4 regions of the Neobacillus sp. NPDC093182 genome follow, and region 1 is predicted to be linked to each of the others. Evidence: predicted binding sites of a transcription regulator. Region 1 holds the regulator's gene; each other region holds the start of a gene.
What was found. The regulator LexA, encoded in region 1, represses DNA repair genes until DNA is damaged. The targets are predictions, from matches to a motif close to CGAACATATGTTCG.
Positions count from the first base shown of each region.

Region 2: the regulator LexA is predicted to act here: its motif matches at 2,158-2,171, upstream of uvrB (excinuclease ABC subunit UvrB).
Region 3: the regulator LexA is predicted to act here: its motif matches at 1,696-1,709, upstream of recA (recombinase RecA).
Region 4: the regulator LexA is predicted to act here: its motif matches at 2,799-2,812, upstream of ACIQAA_RS01885 (Y-family DNA polymerase).

Region 1 covers NZ_JBIVOI010000009.1:93,721-98,103, forward strand. Annotated here, with positions in the region: gene tkt (transketolase) at 1-507, opposite strand, end outside; gene ACIQAA_RS17245 (DUF896 domain-containing protein) at 690-920, opposite strand; gene ACIQAA_RS17250 (YneB family resolvase-like protein) at 1,232-1,888, opposite strand; gene yneA (cell division suppressor protein YneA) at 1,898-2,221, opposite strand; gene lexA (transcriptional repressor LexA) at 2,379-3,002, shown strand; gene ACIQAA_RS17265 (DUF4257 domain-containing protein) at 3,265-3,555, shown strand; gene glnA (type I glutamate--ammonia ligase) at 3,966-4,383, opposite strand, start outside.
Region 2 covers NZ_JBIVOI010000005.1:74,707-79,089, forward strand. Annotated here, with positions in the region: gene ACIQAA_RS11055 (response regulator) at 1-27, opposite strand, end outside; gene ACIQAA_RS11060 (sensor histidine kinase) at 14-823, opposite strand; gene ACIQAA_RS11065 (YcnI family copper-binding membrane protein) at 1,024-1,665, shown strand; gene ACIQAA_RS11070 (DUF2198 family protein) at 1,778-2,011, shown strand; gene uvrB (excinuclease ABC subunit UvrB) at 2,308-4,287, shown strand; gene uvrA (excinuclease ABC subunit UvrA) at 4,295-4,383, shown strand, end outside.
Region 3 covers NZ_JBIVOI010000013.1:193,285-197,667, reverse strand. Annotated here, with positions in the region: gene rny (ribonuclease Y) at 1-233, opposite strand, end outside; gene recA (recombinase RecA) at 546-1,586, opposite strand; gene ACIQAA_RS22660 (competence/damage-inducible protein A) at 1,849-3,102, opposite strand; gene pgsA (CDP-diacylglycerol--glycerol-3-phosphate 3-phosphatidyltransferase) at 3,121-3,699, opposite strand; gene ACIQAA_RS22650 (helix-turn-helix domain-containing protein) at 3,751-4,383, opposite strand, start outside.
Region 4 covers NZ_JBIVOI010000001.1:350,466-354,848, reverse strand. Annotated here, with positions in the region: gene proC (pyrroline-5-carboxylate reductase) at 1-252, opposite strand, end outside; gene ACIQAA_RS01900 (MBL fold metallo-hydrolase) at 719-1,681, shown strand; gene ACIQAA_RS01895 (SDR family NAD(P)-dependent oxidoreductase) at 1,691-2,488, shown strand; gene ACIQAA_RS01890 (YqzH family protein) at 2,515-2,709, opposite strand; gene ACIQAA_RS01885 (Y-family DNA polymerase) at 2,873-4,132, shown strand; gene ACIQAA_RS01880 (YolD-like family protein) at 4,337-4,383, shown strand, end outside.

The DNA.
Region 1 (4,383 bases):
AGCAGCTTCTGCAGATACACCTTCCATTAAATCTCCATCACCACAAATACTGTATGTATAATGGTTAACAAGTTCATAATTTTCCTTATTGTAGACACTAGCAGTATGGCGCTCTGCCATTGCCATACCAACAGCCATTGCAATACCTTGTCCAAGTGGACCTGTTGTGGCTTCTACCCCTTCAGTATGACGGTACTCAGGATGTCCTGGAGTCTTGCTTCCCCATTGACGGAATTGCTTTAAGTCATCCATTGATAGATTGTAACCAGATAAATGAAGCATGCTGTATAATAAAGCAGATCCATGGCCTGCTGATAATACAAAACGATCACGGTTAAACCACTCTGGGTTTTTTGGGTTGTGGTTCATGAAACGAGTCCATAAAGTGTAGGTCATTGGTGCAGCACCCATTGGCATTCCAGGATGGCCTGAATTTGCTTTTTCAATCATATCGATTGAAAGCGTACGAATAGAGGTTACGGACAAAGCATCAATAGTATCAAACATTGTTTACATCACTCCTGATTCTCTAGGATAAAAAAATAATAACAACCTTAATATTATAGCTCTCTTTACATTAATTCAACAATTAATTTGACTACTAAACAAATTATTTCACTTCAGTTTATATTTTTACACAGGTTAGTGCGCAATATGTAAAAAAGGAAACAAAATGTTTCCCTTTTAAATTAATGTAGATTATATTTTTTTCTTTGTTTTATTTTTTCTGGCGTTACGTCATTTCCCTCAGGATCAACGATTTTTGTATTTGTTAATGTATCCAGCATAGAACTGCGGAAAGTGGTCAAATACTCGCTTCTTAATTTGGATTGTTCCTTTGCTTCTGCTTCTGTAAGTCCAGTTGCTTTAGCTTTTCTAGCTAATTCATTGATTCTTGCCATCTTTTCTTTTGAGAGCATTTAGGACCCTCCTTTCAAATACTTGTGCTGTGTTAATCAAGTCAGTTGCAGGCACTTCGCTTTCCGCAGGCGTTGCGGTGAGCCTCCTCGGCGCTTGCGCCTGTGGGGTCTCACCTGCTCCGTACTCCTGCAGGACATTGGATTTACTCCTTCGAATCGGCCCACGCACGAAGAAAATGCGATAGCATTTTCGAGGAGTCTTCGTGCCTTCCGCTCCAATCAACTGGGTTTCTAAACATCAATTAGCGTTACCACAGCTTCACTTAAAGACTGATTTTACTAAAAAATAGACCATCTGACAAGCAAATGGTCTAATCTTCTTCTGATTCGATAGTTTCTTGATATTCCTGATAGCGTCTATGGACAGTTGCTTTTGAAATATTATATCCAAATCCTCTTAAAGTAGCAGCAATCTCTGAAAAAGTTAATTTATTTTTTCTAAGACGGACTATCTCTTCAATCGGAACTTCTATTTTTTCTCTTCCAGAATTCCACTCGAGGTTTTTTAGATTTTTTTCAGGCTTGTATCCCTGAGCCACGGCTCGTTTCATTCCACGTTTAATTTTAATATTATGTAATTTACGCTGATATTCCTCAACCATCCCTACAATTTTCAATACCATTGAATCACTTTCTGAAAGCTGTAGTTCACCATTATGAGAAATACTATAAAGTTTCACATCTTCTTTTAATATACAATGTAAGAGTGCGATCTTCGCATTCCCTCTTCCGAGTCTCGTTTCATCTTGGATTAATACAGCATGTATATCATTATGTTTCAATAAATCTAATAACTCAAGAATCCCGTCTCGCTCCAATTCATAACCACTCGCTTGTTCTCTAATAATGGAGACAACATTAAAATGATATTGACTCGCCAGCTGCGTGAGCTCTTCTTCCTGACGCTTTAATGATGTTTCCTGGGTTTCTTTGTTTGTACTTACCCGGCAGTAAACGATCGCATTCACCATCTGACTTTATTCCCCAGCAGCGCTTGCATATTCAGTCATGGACCCAACTTCATAGTTTACAGGAATAATGATTTCTTCCCCAGGATAAATTTTATCTCCATCTATTTCATTATGGTGCTTGACCCAGCTGACAAATTCATCATTAGAGTATGAATGCTGCTCCGAATATTGGTTAGAAATTTTCCAAAGCGAATCTCCTTCGGAAATAGTAATCGTTAAGTACGTTTCTTCAACATCAGCATTAAAACGTAATGATAAAATAAAAGCTACTGTGCAGCTCAAGATGATTAATAAAATAGCATAAGAGTATCTGTCCCAAATTTTTCTCATAATATAACCCCTATCCAGAATGTATGTTCGTTTTTATGTTTTTATTATAATCCGAACATTTGTTTGTTGTCAATAATAATTCGAACTTATGTTTGTATAAAAAATACGAACATGCTATAATAAAGGTAAATATTACATAGGGCGAGGTGTATCTATTATGACAAAAATATCTAAGCGCCAGCAGGATATCCTTGAATTTATTAAAGGGGAAGTAAAGAAGAAGGGTTATCCGCCATCCGTTCGGGAAATTGGTGAAGCAGTAGGACTTGCCTCTAGTTCTACCGTCCACGGTCATTTAGCAAGATTGGAAAGCAAAGGACTTATTAGACGAGATCCTACTAAACCAAGAGCTATCGAAATACTAGAAGTGGATGAAACCATTCATATCCCAAGAAACAATGTTGTCAATGTACCGATTGTGGGTAAAGTAACTGCTGGTCTTCCTATTACCGCCATTGAAAACGTTGAAGAGTTTTTCCCGCTCCCTGAGAGTCTAGCACCTGCAGATGAGCAAGTATTTATGCTAGAAATCATGGGTGAGAGTATGATAGAAGCAGGAATTCTCGATGGAGATTACGTAATCGTAAGACAGCAGCCAACGGCGAACAATGGGGATATTGTCGTTGCGATGACAGAGGAAGATGAAGCGACCTGTAAAAGATTTTTTAAAGAAAAAGATTACATTCGCCTGCAGCCTGAAAACTCAACCATGGATCCAATTATCTTAAGAAACGTTTCTATCCTCGGAAAAGTAATTGGGGTTTATCGACATATTCATTAATCCTAAAACGGGAAAGAGTACAATTCTGATTTTGAATTGTACTCTTTTTTATCAGTCTCGAAGGAAAGCTCTTGTGTCCGAATCTATGCTTGATTCAGACAAGGTCTCCATAATTTCAACCATCAATTTCAGAATCAATTTCCACTTTATACAAAAATGTGTATATTTACTCATTCTAACTAGTTTCCACTATTTGTATAATAGTATTACACCATGATTTACCTTAGGTCCAAAAAAACTAGGCTTAAGGAGAGTGGAAAAAGTGTTGAAGGACATTATTTTCTCGATGGTTATTGGTGGTATGGCAGGGATTGCAGGGCATGTTAGGAAGCACGGAAAAATAATTATGCCCCGGAAAACAAAAAGGTTTATCTTTTTAGGGTTTTTAGAAGAAATGCTACTTGGTTCTGTCGCAGCTTTCCTCATCATGATTTACACAACTCCGAATTCAATGATAGAAACCATTTTTTTATCGGCCCTTGCCGGGATTAGTGGTGATATCATACTCACTAATTTTAGAGCACTTAATGAAAATAAAGAAAAAGAATCCTGAACGCAAATAACCCAGTATGGTCGTTTCCATCCTGGGTCTTTCAATTTTGCTGAATCTTTTAATTACCACTTTTTAATTTCCCCGATGGATACGGTCATCATGAACACTCTATGATGACCACTTTTTCGTTTTTCTTCTGTTTTCGGTCATCATGAACTCTCTATGGTTACCACTTTTCCGTTTCACCTTGGATTTCGGTCATCATGAATGCTCTATGGTTACCACTTTTCGATTTTCACTCTAAAAACGGCCATCATGAACGCTCCATGGTTACCACTTTTCGATTTTTACTCTGAAAACGGTCATCATACCGCACCCTAACTACCTTCCAACATAAAACAGGCACACCACAACCCATTAAAACGAAAATAACCCAGTAAAGACTATAGTCAATACTGGGTTACTTAATTTTAGTACATGCTCATATATTGTTCGCGTTCCCAAGGGTGAACGACTGTGCGGAACATATCCCATTCGATTTCTTTTGCTTCGATAAAGTGTTCGAAGATGTGCTCTCCTAAACCAGATACAATAACTTCATCAGACTTTAATAGGTCTAATGCTTGAGCTAGAGTAGCTGGAAGATCGATGATTCCTTCTTCAATTCTCTCTTCTTTGCTCATAACATAGATGTTACGGTCAACTGGAGCTGGAGGAGTTAATTTGTTCTTGATTCCATCTAGACCAGCCTTTAATAGAACAGCCATTGCTAGGTATGGATTTGCAGCTGGGTCAACGCTTCTTACTTCTACACGAGTACTTAAACCGCGAGAAGCTGGAATACGAATTAATGGTGAACGGTTTCTAGCAGACCATGCAACATAGCAA
Region 2 (4,383 bases), on a different contig from region 1:
AGCAATTACTATCCTAAATGGATTTATCATATTCTTTATTACCTCGCAAACTGATTTTTGTTCCTCGATTCAATTGTGTATCAATCTCTAAGCTACAGTTCAACTTTTCTGACCTTTCCTTTAGCATGGCAAGTCCATAATGATTTGAACTAATTTCGTTTATGTTAAAGCCTCGCCCGTTATCTTCTATATTCATCTCCCATTCATTATTACGGGTATGCAGCTTGAAGATAAGAGTATTAGCTTCCGAATGCTTTCTAATGTTTATCAAGGCCTCCTGAACGACTCCAAAAAGCTGCACTTCTTCTGCAGTAGTAAAATACCCATTCTGTAATTGAATATCAGATTCTATGTCAATTCCTGATACCGTAATCCAGTCGTCTAACCAATTTTGGAGTCTGTTTGAAAAATTAACATGTTCAGCTGGGTTCATCCGTAAGTTAAAAATTGCTTGCCGTAATTGGGTATCGATTGAATTAACGAGAGAAGCAGCTTCTTCACTTTTCCCCTTTTTTAAATAGACTTTTAGTAAAAATAGAGTTTGTGCAATGCTATCATGTAATTCTTTTGCTAACCGTTCCCTTTCTTCATATATTGCCCGCATTTCCCTTTCGTTTGTTATTCTTTGGTTTTTCAGTTCAATCGTTTTAAACATCCACGAAGCAAAGGCATAGGAGATGATCAAAGTTAAGATTGTGATTAAATAGTTCCCAGTTTCCATTGAGAGAAGATGATGAATCACACTATGACGAAAGAATTCAAAACCGCCAATTAGAAGAGTTGGTATTAAAACGGTGAAGAGCTTCATTAGTCGGTATGACAAAGTGTTAATCTCCTTTAATATATTGCTTTTATCATTCTACATGATATATCCATCACTGTGACAGTTCTATGAACATTTTAGTCTAATATAAAAAAAAATAGCCCCAAAGGGTCATATAAAGAAGGTGTAAAAATCTTTAATTTTATAGGTAAGGAACTTATTAATGTAATAAAAAATTTTAAATGAATGGAGATATTAAAATGAAAAAATTATTAACTTCACTGTTAACAATGATTGTTGCTTTATCGCTTTTTGCTGGGATTGCTAGTGCTCATGTTACCGTCGGACCAAAGGAAACGTCACAAGGAAAATATGAAATGTTTACTGTAAAAGTTCCTTCAGAAAAAGAAGATGTTCTGACAACAAAAATTCAAGTGGTAATTCCTGAAGATGTTAACATTACTCGTTTTGAACCAAAGCCAGGATGGACCTATGAAATTCAAAAGGATGATTCTGATAAAATTACATCCGTTACCTGGACAGCTGAAGGTGAAGGCCTATCTGCGACTGAATTTGGTCAGTTTAACATGAATGGAAAAGTTGGCGACAAAGCAACAGAAATCGTTTGGAAAGCGATCCAAACTTACTCGGATGGAAGTGTAGTAGAATGGGTAGAAGCAGAAGAGGAAAATTATCCTGCTTCTGTAACGGTTGTCAATGCAGCTGCTGCTTCTGCACATGGCCATGGAGAGACAACAACTGATAAGGATAATTCGTCAGAAGAAAAAGTAACGGAAGAAGTGAAAGAAACGAGTGCATCAAACACAACGCTTTATCTTTCCATCGCAGCATTAGTAGCAGGATTAATAGCTTTAATAATATCTCTTAAAAAGAGAGGATAATTGCTTCGAAGACAAGAGTGTAGAATCTCTTGTCTTTTTTCTTGCAATTTTGAGAATAAATTTCTAAAATTAATAAACAGAAATGAATAAATGAGGTGGACCCATTTTGGAGATGGTTATTAGATATTTGTCTGCGCTTATTTTGCCAGGTTTACTCGTATTGCTATTTACCCGGGTCACATACAATCGTCTTATCGGGCTTGCCCTGACCGTCGGGCTCATTGCTGCCTCTGCTTTTAAAGGGTATACCAACACTTTACCGCTTATCGTTGTAGATGCCTTTTCGCTTACAGCTGGATTTTGGCTGGCTTCAAAAATGAAACAAAGAGTTTTCAAAAAAACGTAATCATCCATCTAGATATTAAGTCTGTCAAACCTAATGGCAGGCTTTTTTGCTTTTCGAGTAAAATAGGGAGTTTCGCGTATAAAAAGCTGAATTTTACGAGTAAGCTCTTACTTTTCGTGAGCAAAATCCAAATTCCACCAGAAAACAGAATGTTCGTTCGCATATTAGTGGTTTGTTTTGGAGGAATTGTGTTAGAATGATACTATTAGAATTTCAGAATACATTTTCTAGCACCATCCCGGTCAACTTGCACGTTTTTCTTGCTAGAAAGTGATTATTTATCGGGAGGAAAACCAGTGAAAGATCAATTTGAATTGGTTTCGAAATACTCACCTCAAGGCGATCAGCCTGAGGCGATTCGACAGTTAGTTCAAGGAATAAAAGAGAACAAGCGCTATCAGACATTGCTTGGAGCAACAGGAACAGGTAAGACGTTTACGGTTTCAAACGTGATAAAAGAAGTAAACAAGCCGACACTCGTTATTGCTCATAATAAAACGTTAGCAGGTCAGCTTTACAGCGAATTTAAGGAATTTTTCCCAAATAATGCTGTTGAGTATTTTGTTAGTTACTATGATTACTTTCAACCAGAAGCCTATGTGCCATCGACAGATACATTTATTGAAAAAGACTCCAGTATCAATGATGAAATTGACAAACTTCGGCACTCCGCAACATCCGCCTTATTTGAGCGGAAAGATGTTATAATCATCGCCAGTGTTTCATGTATATACGGTCTCGGTTCACCTGAAGAATACCGGGAAATGGTACTGTCACTTAGGACAGGTATGGAGATTGAACGTAACCAGCTGCTACATCGTTTGGTCGATATTCAGTATGAAAGAAATGATATTGATTTTAAACGTGGTACGTTTCGCGTTCGCGGTGATGTGGTGGAAATATTCCCTGTGTCACGTGATGAGCATTGTGTTCGCGTAGAATTTTTTGGCGATGAAGTAGATCGCATTCGTGAGGTTGACGCCTTAACTGGGGAAATTATCGGCGAACGTGAGCATATAGCCATTTTTCCTGCCTCCCACTTCGTAACGAGAGAAGAAAAAATGAGAATCGCCATCGAGAACATTGAACAAGAACTCGAAGAACGCCTAGAAGAGCTCCGTGAAGATAATAAATTGCTCGAAGCACAGCGCATCGAACAGAGGACACGATATGATCTCGAAATGATGCGTGAGATGGGCTTTTGTTCAGGGATTGAAAACTACTCACGTCATTTGACATTGAGACCTGCTGGTTCCACACCGTATACGTTGCTCGATTATTTTCCAGAAGATTTTCTCTTGATCGTGGATGAGTCACATGTTACCCTGCCACAAGTAAGAGGGATGTTCAATGGTGATCGAGCACGGAAACAGGTGCTTGTTGACCATGGCTTCCGTCTGCCATCAGCGCTTGATAACCGACCGTTGACCTTTGATGAATTTGAAAAACATATTCACAATGCCATCTTTGTCTCGGCAACACCAGGTCCATATGAGCTTGAGCATACTCCGGAAATGATTCAGCAAATCATTCGACCAACAGGGTTATTGGATCCAACGATTGAAGTACGTCCTATTGAGGGACAAATCGATGATATCATTGGTGAAATTCAGGAGCGAATCAAGAAGAATGAACGGGTGCTTATTACGACGCTGACAAAGAAAATGTCAGAAGACTTAACGGACTATCTAAAAGAAATAGGAATTAAAGTCCAATATTTACATTCAGAAGTAAAAACACTTGAACGGATTGAAATTATCCGCGAGCTGCGGCTTGGTAAGTATGATGTGTTAGTCGGGATTAACCTGCTTAGAGAAGGACTGGATATCCCTGAGGTTTCGCTTATTACGATTCTTGATGCCGATAAAGAAGGCTTCCTCCGTTCAGAACGTTCATTAATCCAAACCATCGGACGTGCTGCCCGTAATGCTAATGGGCATGTCATCTTGTATGCGGACAAAATAACAAATTCGATGGAAATTGCGATTAATGTAACGAGAGAGCGCCGCAAAATCCAAGAAGAATACAATAAAAAGCACGGAATTACGCCTATGACCATTCAAAAGGGAATCCGCGAGGCAATTCGTGCCACTCATGCTGCCGAGGAGCAGGAAGAGTACAAACCAGCAGCTTCTTTTGGTAAGATGTCGAAGAAGGAAAGAGACAAGCTGATTGCGACGATGGAAAAAGAAATGAAAGCAGAAGCAAAAGCGCTTAATTTTGAACGTGCTGCGGAACTTCGTGATTTATTATTAGAGTTAAAAGCGGAAGGATGACGTAACCATGGCGATGGATAAATTGATAGTTAAAGGCGCCAGAGCCCATAACTTAAAAAATATAGATGTCACCATTCCGAGAGATAAGCTTGTTGT
Region 3 (4,383 bases), on a different contig from region 1:
TCACGAACCTCACGTTCGGCTTCTGTACGAAGCTTGTGAATTTCATCCTTTGCCTCTAGCAATGCTTCTTTTTTCAATGTATCAGCATCACGCTTCGCATCTTCAAGAATCTGCTCAGCAGCATTCTTTGCACCTGCTATTTTTGCTTCAGCAATGGATTTACGAACAAAATAGCCAACAACGGCACCGACGATAATGCCAAGCAAAATGGAGATGATAGTAATAGGTTCCATCGTTACACCTCCTCTTGCTATGAACTTTTGTTACACTTTTTAAGTGTCGGCATGTACATTGGTTAGGTTCAACATACAGCAAGCACCAGGCTTTTCATTGTAATATTAACAAAAATGTAAAATATACATGTTAATTGTAAATGTGTGTATATTCATTGTCAAGGGTAACTCCTGACAGCTTTTTGAAATATTTAGACTTTGTTCATATTTTAACAATATAAAAAGTATTATCAAATGAATAAATATGCATACATATTTATAATTATCCGTTTTATTAAAAAGAGCAAAACCTAATCGGCTTTGCTCTTTTTGTTAGTCTATTAATTCGAACTGTTCATCGTCATCGGCTTCAGTGACTATTTTTTCCCCGTCTAATCCGAAGTGTTCACGAATCTTTTGTTGAATTTCAAGACGAACACTTGGATTTTCTCTTAAGAAAGTCTTTGCATTTTCACGGCCTTGACCGATTCTTTCTTCATTGTATGAATACCAAGAACCGCTCTTTTGAACGATATCTAATTCAGAGCCAATATCAATGATCTCGCCCTCTTTAGAAATTCCTTCACCATACATAATATCCACTTCAGCTGTACGGAATGGAGGCGCAACTTTATTTTTAACAACCTTAATTTTGGTTTTGTTTCCAACCACGTCCGTACCTTGTTTAATAGCTTCTCCACGACGTACTTCCACACGAATCGTTGAGTAGAATTTTAACGCACGACCACCAGGAGTTGTCTCAGGGTTTCCAAACATAACTCCAATTTTTTCACGAACCTGGTTGATAAAGATTGCAATTGTCTTCGATTTGTTAATGACACCAGAAAGTTTACGGAGTGCTTGAGACATCAAACGGGCTTGAAGACCCATGTGAGAATCTCCCATTTCTCCTTCAATTTCTGCTTTTGGAACTAGTGCTGCAACGGAATCGACTACTAGAATATCAATTGCACCGCTTCGTACAAGTGCCTCTGCGATCTCTAGCGCCTGTTCCCCTGTATCAGGCTGGGATAACAATAACTCATCGATGTTTACCCCTAGTTTTTGTGCATATGCTGGGTCAAGTGCGTGCTCAGCGTCGATAAATGCTGCTTGTCCGCCTGCTGCTTGTACTTCTGCAATTGCATGTAAAGCAACAGTTGTTTTACCAGAGCTTTCGGGTCCGTAAATTTCGATAATTCTTCCTCTAGGATATCCGCCAACACCAAGTGCTGAATCTACGGCTAATGAGCCACTTGGACTTGTTAAAATCCTTGTGTCTGTCTTCTCTCCCATTTTCATGATGGAACCTTTACCAAATTGCTTTTCTATCTGTTTTAGCGCCATTTCTAAGGCCGCTTTACGATCACTCACTACTAGTTCCTCCTTTATATCTAAAAACCTAAGTTTTACTGCTAAAAATTTTTAATTTAAAACCTATTAATAATATAACCTCTTTTAGGATATTTGTCGAGCAAAAAGACGAACATTCATTCGATTAATTTGAATCTAATAGTCATGTAAAAACAGGTAATTCCGCCAGCCATTTATTTATTTTCAATTACCTTTTTTATTGATTTTTACTTACTCTTCTATTGTCAGAAAATAAACTATAAAATAAAAAATCACAGAGAGCTTAGTTAGCTTTCTGTGATTCTTGCAAATGCTTTATTAAATAATAGCAGCCATATTTTACTGAACGGCTCCGGTTTGCTTCTCTTGAACCGCCAAGTTCCAGTTTTTCAACCACTGTTTGCTTTCCTCTAATCGATATCCCAATGTAGACTGTTCCTACAGGTTTACCCTCCATATCATCGGGACCTGCAACACCAGTGAAACTAATCCCAATATCAGCAGAGACTAATGCCGCAACATTTTCAGCCAGCTCTTTCGCACACTCATGACTTACTACCCCAAATTTTTCAATCGTTTCCTTTTTAACTCCTAAGACTTTCTCCTTAACCTCATTCGTATAACAAACCACTCCGCCCTTGAGGACTGAACTAACACCGGGTACACTCGTTAGTTCCTGCTGAAACAATCCTCCTGTTAAGCTCTCTGCAGCCGAGATTGTTAATTTCTTGTCTTTTAAAACTCTCATAAGTTCAGCTACTAGAGAAGTATTGTCATACCCATATAAAAACTGCCCAACACGAGCTCTAATGTTACCCTCTACTTCATCAAGCATTAACTCTGCCGTTTGCAAATCTTGGTGCTTCGCGGTTAGCCGTAACGTGCATTCTCCTTCTGCAGCGAGCGGGGCAATCGTTGGATTTGTCTGTTGTTCTATTAAATCAATGATTTCCGTTTCTAACGCTGCCTCACCAATTCCAAAGAACCTTAAAACTCTAGAAACTATTTTCTCATCCGTTTTTACTTGTTTGGATAAAGCTGCAGTACCAAAGTGTAAAAACATTGGCTCCATTTCTTTCGGCGGTCCTGGCAGCAGCATATATACGCAATTACCATTCTCGACCATCATGCCTGGTGCCATCCCATGATGATTTGGAAGGATAGTAGAATCCTCTAAAACGAGGGCCTGCTTCTTATTATTTTCAGTCATTACCCTATTTCCCTTTTTAAAATAAAGTTCAATAGATTCTAATGCTTCTTGATCCATTACTAGATTTTTTCCTAAATGCCGGGCAATTGTTTCCTTCGTTAAATCATCTTTTGTGGGTCCCAGCCCTCCAGTAAAAATGATTAAATTTGACCGTTTTTCTGCAATTTCTATTACAGACTTTAATCGGTCAGGATTATCACCAACCACCGTATGAAAAAAAACATTAATTCCTAGTCCTGCAAGTTGCTGTGAAATAAACCGTGCATTACTATTAACGATTTGACCCAGTAGTAATTCAGAACCAACAGCAATAATTTCTGCATTCATCATCCGTTACCCCAAGTTCTATTTAGAATTTTTGAAAACATGCATATTCTTCGAAAAATAATCCCAGCCCGACCAGATCGTAAAAATTAACGCAACCCATAATGCTACATCATCAAATGGAAATCCAATCATTTCAAAAATAATATTATGTAATAAAAGTGCAGATATTGCGATAATTTGTGCCCAGGTTTTAATTTTACCGAGATTATTAGCAGCTACCACTTCGCCGCCCTCCACGAGCAAGAGACGAAGGCCGGTGACAGCAAATTCCCTGCTTATGATTACAATAACAATCCAAGAGGCTGCATATCCAAGATCAACAAGGACAACCAGCGCTGCAGAGACAAGAAGTTTATCTGCCAGCGGATCGAGGAATTTCCCCATATTTGTAACAAGATTATATTTTCGTGCATAATAGCCATCTACCCAATCTGTAGCAGATGCAAAAATAAAGATTAACGCTCCAACAAAATGGGTTACCGGAAGGTCAGCTCCCAGTAAATGCATGTTTCCCCAATCAAAGGGGAAAAGCATAATTATCAAGAAAATAGGAATTAAAAGAATCCTTGATATCGTTATTTGATTTGGTACATTCATTGTTTTTCCTCCAGGTAATAGTAAGAACGAAAAATAGTCATCACTAGATGACTATTCGTTCTTCGGAACATATTGAATCGTAATGTTCTGTTGAACCACATCAGCAGGTGCGATTGCATACTCAAGCTTTTGGTCATTTACGTAAATCTCAGTATCGACGGTTCTGCCAACGACAATGACTGCTTTGGTGTCGCCCGTTAAATCTACTTCTGTGCTTTGCGTACCAGTGGTTGATAATAAACCCTGAAACTTGGATTGACCACTGCTATTTTTAACATTTACCCATGTTTGCCCAGTTGAAACCAATTTCACAACAAATTTATCTGCATTTTTCAAATCATAGGTAGAGTTTTTCCCGCTATTTTGAACAGCAGATAATTCTTGTTTTGGAGTTTCTACAACCGGATTTTCCTCAACAGTCTTTTGTTCATCGTTCTTTTCTTCTTCATTTTCTTTTGTAGCGTCATTTTCTTCTGTATCTTCTTTTTCTGTTTCATCTGCTTTGTCCAGATTTTCAGAGCGTACAAATTTCACAGGTTCATTTTCCTTATTAATCTGGTCATTGGCCTTGTCTCCAACGTTATTAACAAAGAAATAATACAGTAACCCAGCAGCCCCAATAATAAAGACCCCTATTAAGACCTTTGGGATGATATCGAAAATTTTCGAGGAGCCTTCTGATAC
Region 4 (4,383 bases), on a different contig from region 1:
ACGAATATATTGGATGGCGGTTGCGGCATCCTTTGGCTTCATCGATAAGATGACGATGTCAGCTCCTGCAAACAATTCGTTTAAATCGTAAGTGGTACGGACGCCATACGTATCACTTATCCTCTTCAACCGCTCTTTATTTGAATTATTTGTAACCCATACATTCTTTCTATCAATCAAACTATTTTCAAGAATCCCTGAAATAAATGCTTCAGCCATCGAACCGGCACCGATAAATGCTATTTTTTTCATCATATTGCCCCCTTTTACTTGTTTATAAAAACAAAAAGACCCCTCATCCGTAAAGGACGAAAGGTCTAGCTTCCGTGGTACCACCTTCATTTACCCAAACTAAATACATATCAGGGTTCACTCGACTCCGATAACGCCGGATTACGTTAGGTTTTCCTAAGTGCTCATAAGGTAGGTTCAATGATAAAGAGGGCTGTGAAGACTTTCAGCCGATGGACTTCACTCTCTTTTGCCATTTTTCATTTACTGGTCTTAATCATCGCGAATGTTCGAATCAAATTTTAATAGTGATTATCCAAGATTACGGCTCTTCTGTCAAGTGATAAAATCTGAATTTTTTATTTATTTTAACTATATTATGCAAAAATAATGACAATCGAAAGGGAAATTCGTTACACTTACTATATAAATAATTGTCAAAAAATGTTCACATTCTATTTAAAAATAACGATAGGAGTTTTTTTGAATGGCAGAATGGAAAGATGGTATCGCAAAAATAATTTTGCCGACTCCTTATGCAGTCGGGGACGTTAATGTTTACTTACTTAAAGGTGAGCGGCTGACACTTGTCGATTGTGGTGTCAAAACCAAGGAGTCATGGATTGCATTTAAGGCTCAGCTGTCTCAATTACAATTAAGCCCGGATGATATTGAACAGGTGATTATTACCCATCATCACGCTGATCATGTTGGAATGCTTGATTTTTTATCAGATCAGGCAGAGGTTTACGGGCACCCGCTGAATGAACGATGGATTAAACCAACAGAGGCTTTCTTTCAAGAACAAGAGGCTTTTTTTCGAAGACAATTTGTTGACTTTGGAATCCCGTCAGAATATTTTTCGGCTCTCTTACATTTAAGACAAACATTCAGGTACTCCTGTAACCGCTCCTTGACGGGAGAATTGGTTGAAGGGATGATCCCGCCGGGGTTAAGTGAATGGAAAGTCATAGAGACACCTGGGCATGCCCAGAGTCAAATCGCTCTATTTCGAGAAAGAGATGGAATTCTTATTGGAGGGGATTTGATTCTTGCACATATCTCACCAAATCCATTCCTAGAAATGCCAGCACCAGGTGAAGCAGAAAGACCGAAGCCTCAGCTGCAGCATAATGATTCGATGAAAAAGTTGTTATCCTATCCCATTCAATTCGTTTATACAGGTCATGGCGAGGAAGTTTTCCAATTAAAAGAGCTAATTGAAAAAAGACTGATTCATCAACATGAACGTGCAATGAAGGTTAATAATTGGCTAAAAGAGGAGAAGCATACTGTATTTGAACTTTGCAAGAGGCTTTTTCCTACAGCGTATAAGCGCGAATTGATATTAACATTATCGGAAACCGTGGGCCAGCTTGACTATTTAGCCTCAATCGGCGAGATTAGTAGTAGTGAGGATCATCAACCAGTCCTTTATCAAGCTAGATGAGGTGTGAGTATGGTTAGGGAACAACTTAAGGGTAAAAATATAGTCATTACCGGTGCATCCGGGGGGATAGGTGCTAAAATCGCCAAGCTTTGTGCGGAAAGTGGTGCCAACCTTGTCCTAATTGCAAGAAGCATTGAAAAGTTGAAGCAGCTGCAAATGGAATTGCAGCAAAAGCATCAAGTAAAGGTAGAGGTCTATCAATTAGATGTCTCTGATACGGAAAAAGTGAAGGAAGTTTTTACAGCTATTTTTGCGGAGATTGGTGAGGTAGATATCCTTGTTAATAACGCGGGGTTCGGTGTGTTCCGTGAAGCCCATGCAGCAACAATGGATGAAATTAAAGGTATGTTCAATGTCAATGTTGTCGGACTAATGGCGTGCACAAGCATGGTGCTCCCGAAAATGCGTGAACGCCGTTTCGGCCATATCATTAATATCGCCTCCCAGGCGGGAAAAATCGCAACGCCAAAATCAAGTGTGTATTCGGCTACTAAGCATGCGGTTCTTGGCTACACGAATTCGCTTAGAATGGAGCTTAGTGATTACAATGTTCTCGTAACATCTGTGAATCCGGGGCCTATTGCAACGAACTTTTTTAACATTGCCGATGAAAAAGGCACCTATGTTAAAAATGTTCAAAAGTTTATGCTTCAGCCTGAATATGTTGCTCGGAAAGTCGTTGACAGTATGCTGACGAAAACGAGAGAAATCAACCTGCCGCGCTGGATGAACATGGGCAGCGTTGTTTATGTTCTCTTTCCAAGACTGTTTGAACGTATTGGCAAAAAAGCATTTAACAAAAAATAAAACCGCGACAGCGGTTTTTTGTGCTTTCATCCTGTTAAAAATTCGTATACAGTATCATTCACAGCCTCGTATAAATCTACCGTGGGCTGTTCTACTTTTATTTGAATAATCCGATCCGCGAGCGCCTCTAAATCGTTACTGCTCATTGGCAGTGAATCTATCTCGGCATAATATTGTTTGAAGCAATTTTTTATCATTTTAAGAATTAACTTTTTCTCCATGTACGTACACCTCACTCACAATTATACCGCTTTTTCCCCCGGAAAAATAACCAAAACCATGAAATATGTCAAAAAATTTCCATTGAATACGAACGCATATTCGTGTAAGATGTGTATATAATATAAGGAACAGACGTTCGATATTTAAATGGAGGGAAAAGTCATGGTTGATTACAGCACGTTACCGCACAATCATATTTTATGCGTCGACATGAAGAGCTTTTATGCCAGCTGTTCCGCTGTCATGCATGGTCTTGATCCCTTGACTTGCTATCTAGCTGTGGCCGGTAACAAAGAACGGAATGGAAGTGTTGTGCTAGCCGCATCACCACGTTTGAAGAAAGAATTTGGAATTAAAACAGGTTCCAGGCTATTTGAGATTCCCGATGATCCCCGCATTCAAGTAGTCGAGCCCAAAATGGCCACTTATTTGCGTATTTCTACTGAAATTACCCGCGTATTTAATCGTTATGTACCGAAGGAAGCTATTCACACGTATAGCGTTGATGAAAGTTTTATCAAGGTGGATGGGGCACTTCATTTGTGGGGGGACGCCTTTACGATTGCAGAGAAAATTAAGAATGATATTGAACGTGAGTTCCAGCTTCCCTGTGCGGTCGGAATTGGCCCGAATATGTTACTGTCAAAACTTTGCCTCGATCTCGAAGCAAAGAAGCATGGAATTGCTGAATGGAAGTACGAGGACGTCCAGACGAAGCTTTGGAAGGTTTCACCGCTAAGAGAAATGTGGGGAATCGGCAGGCGTGTTGAAAAAACTCTAAATGGGATGGGCATTTTTACGGTTGGCCAGCTGGCTCGCTATGATTTAGAAGCACTGGAAAAGAAATTCGGAATTATGGGCAATCAGCTTTATCATCATGCCTGGGGAGTAGACCTTTCAGACTTGGGAGCACCCCTGATTGAGGGGCAGATCAGCTTTGGAAAAAGCCAAATTCTTTTAAGAGATTATAAAGAAGAAGAAGAGATAAAGCATGTAATTTTAGAAATGTGTGAAGAAGTAGCCCGAAGAGCGAGATCTCGCCGTAAGGCTGGGAGAACAATCAGCCTTAGCATTGGCTATAGCCAGGATGAACTCGGCGGCGGCTTTCACCGCTCAAGAACCATCAAGCAGCCAACGAATGTAACGATGGATCTTTACCGAGTCTGTCTCGAATTATTCCACGAACATTATACAGGAAAGACGGTAAGGCAAATTGCAATTAGTATTGGAAATATCGTCGATGATCATGAGTTTCAGCTCGACCTGTTTGACATGGGCGCGGTAAAGCGGAGGGAGCTTGGCTATGTAGTTGATTCTATCCGCAGACGCTTTGGTTCAGGTTCCCTGCTGCGGGCTGTTTCCTATACAACTGCTGGAACGGCAAAGCATCGAGCTACGCTTGTTGGAGGGCATAAGGGGTAGTGAGAAAGGCGGAAGCGCCTTGAACAGAGGCGACAGGCATAGGCGAGCCGGCGAGAAGGTTGCTTTTTAACCTTCTTGACGGATTGACTTATGACCCCGAGCCTCTAGGCGCTGGAGCTAGACAGTAGGAAAAGCAGAAGCAATTTTTCTTTTTCGACCGAGCCCCTAGGCGCTGGAGTTGCAACGAAGTAAGGAGGAGAATGAATGATTCGCGACCGCGGAAGAATCAAATGGGTTTCGATGATGCTTCC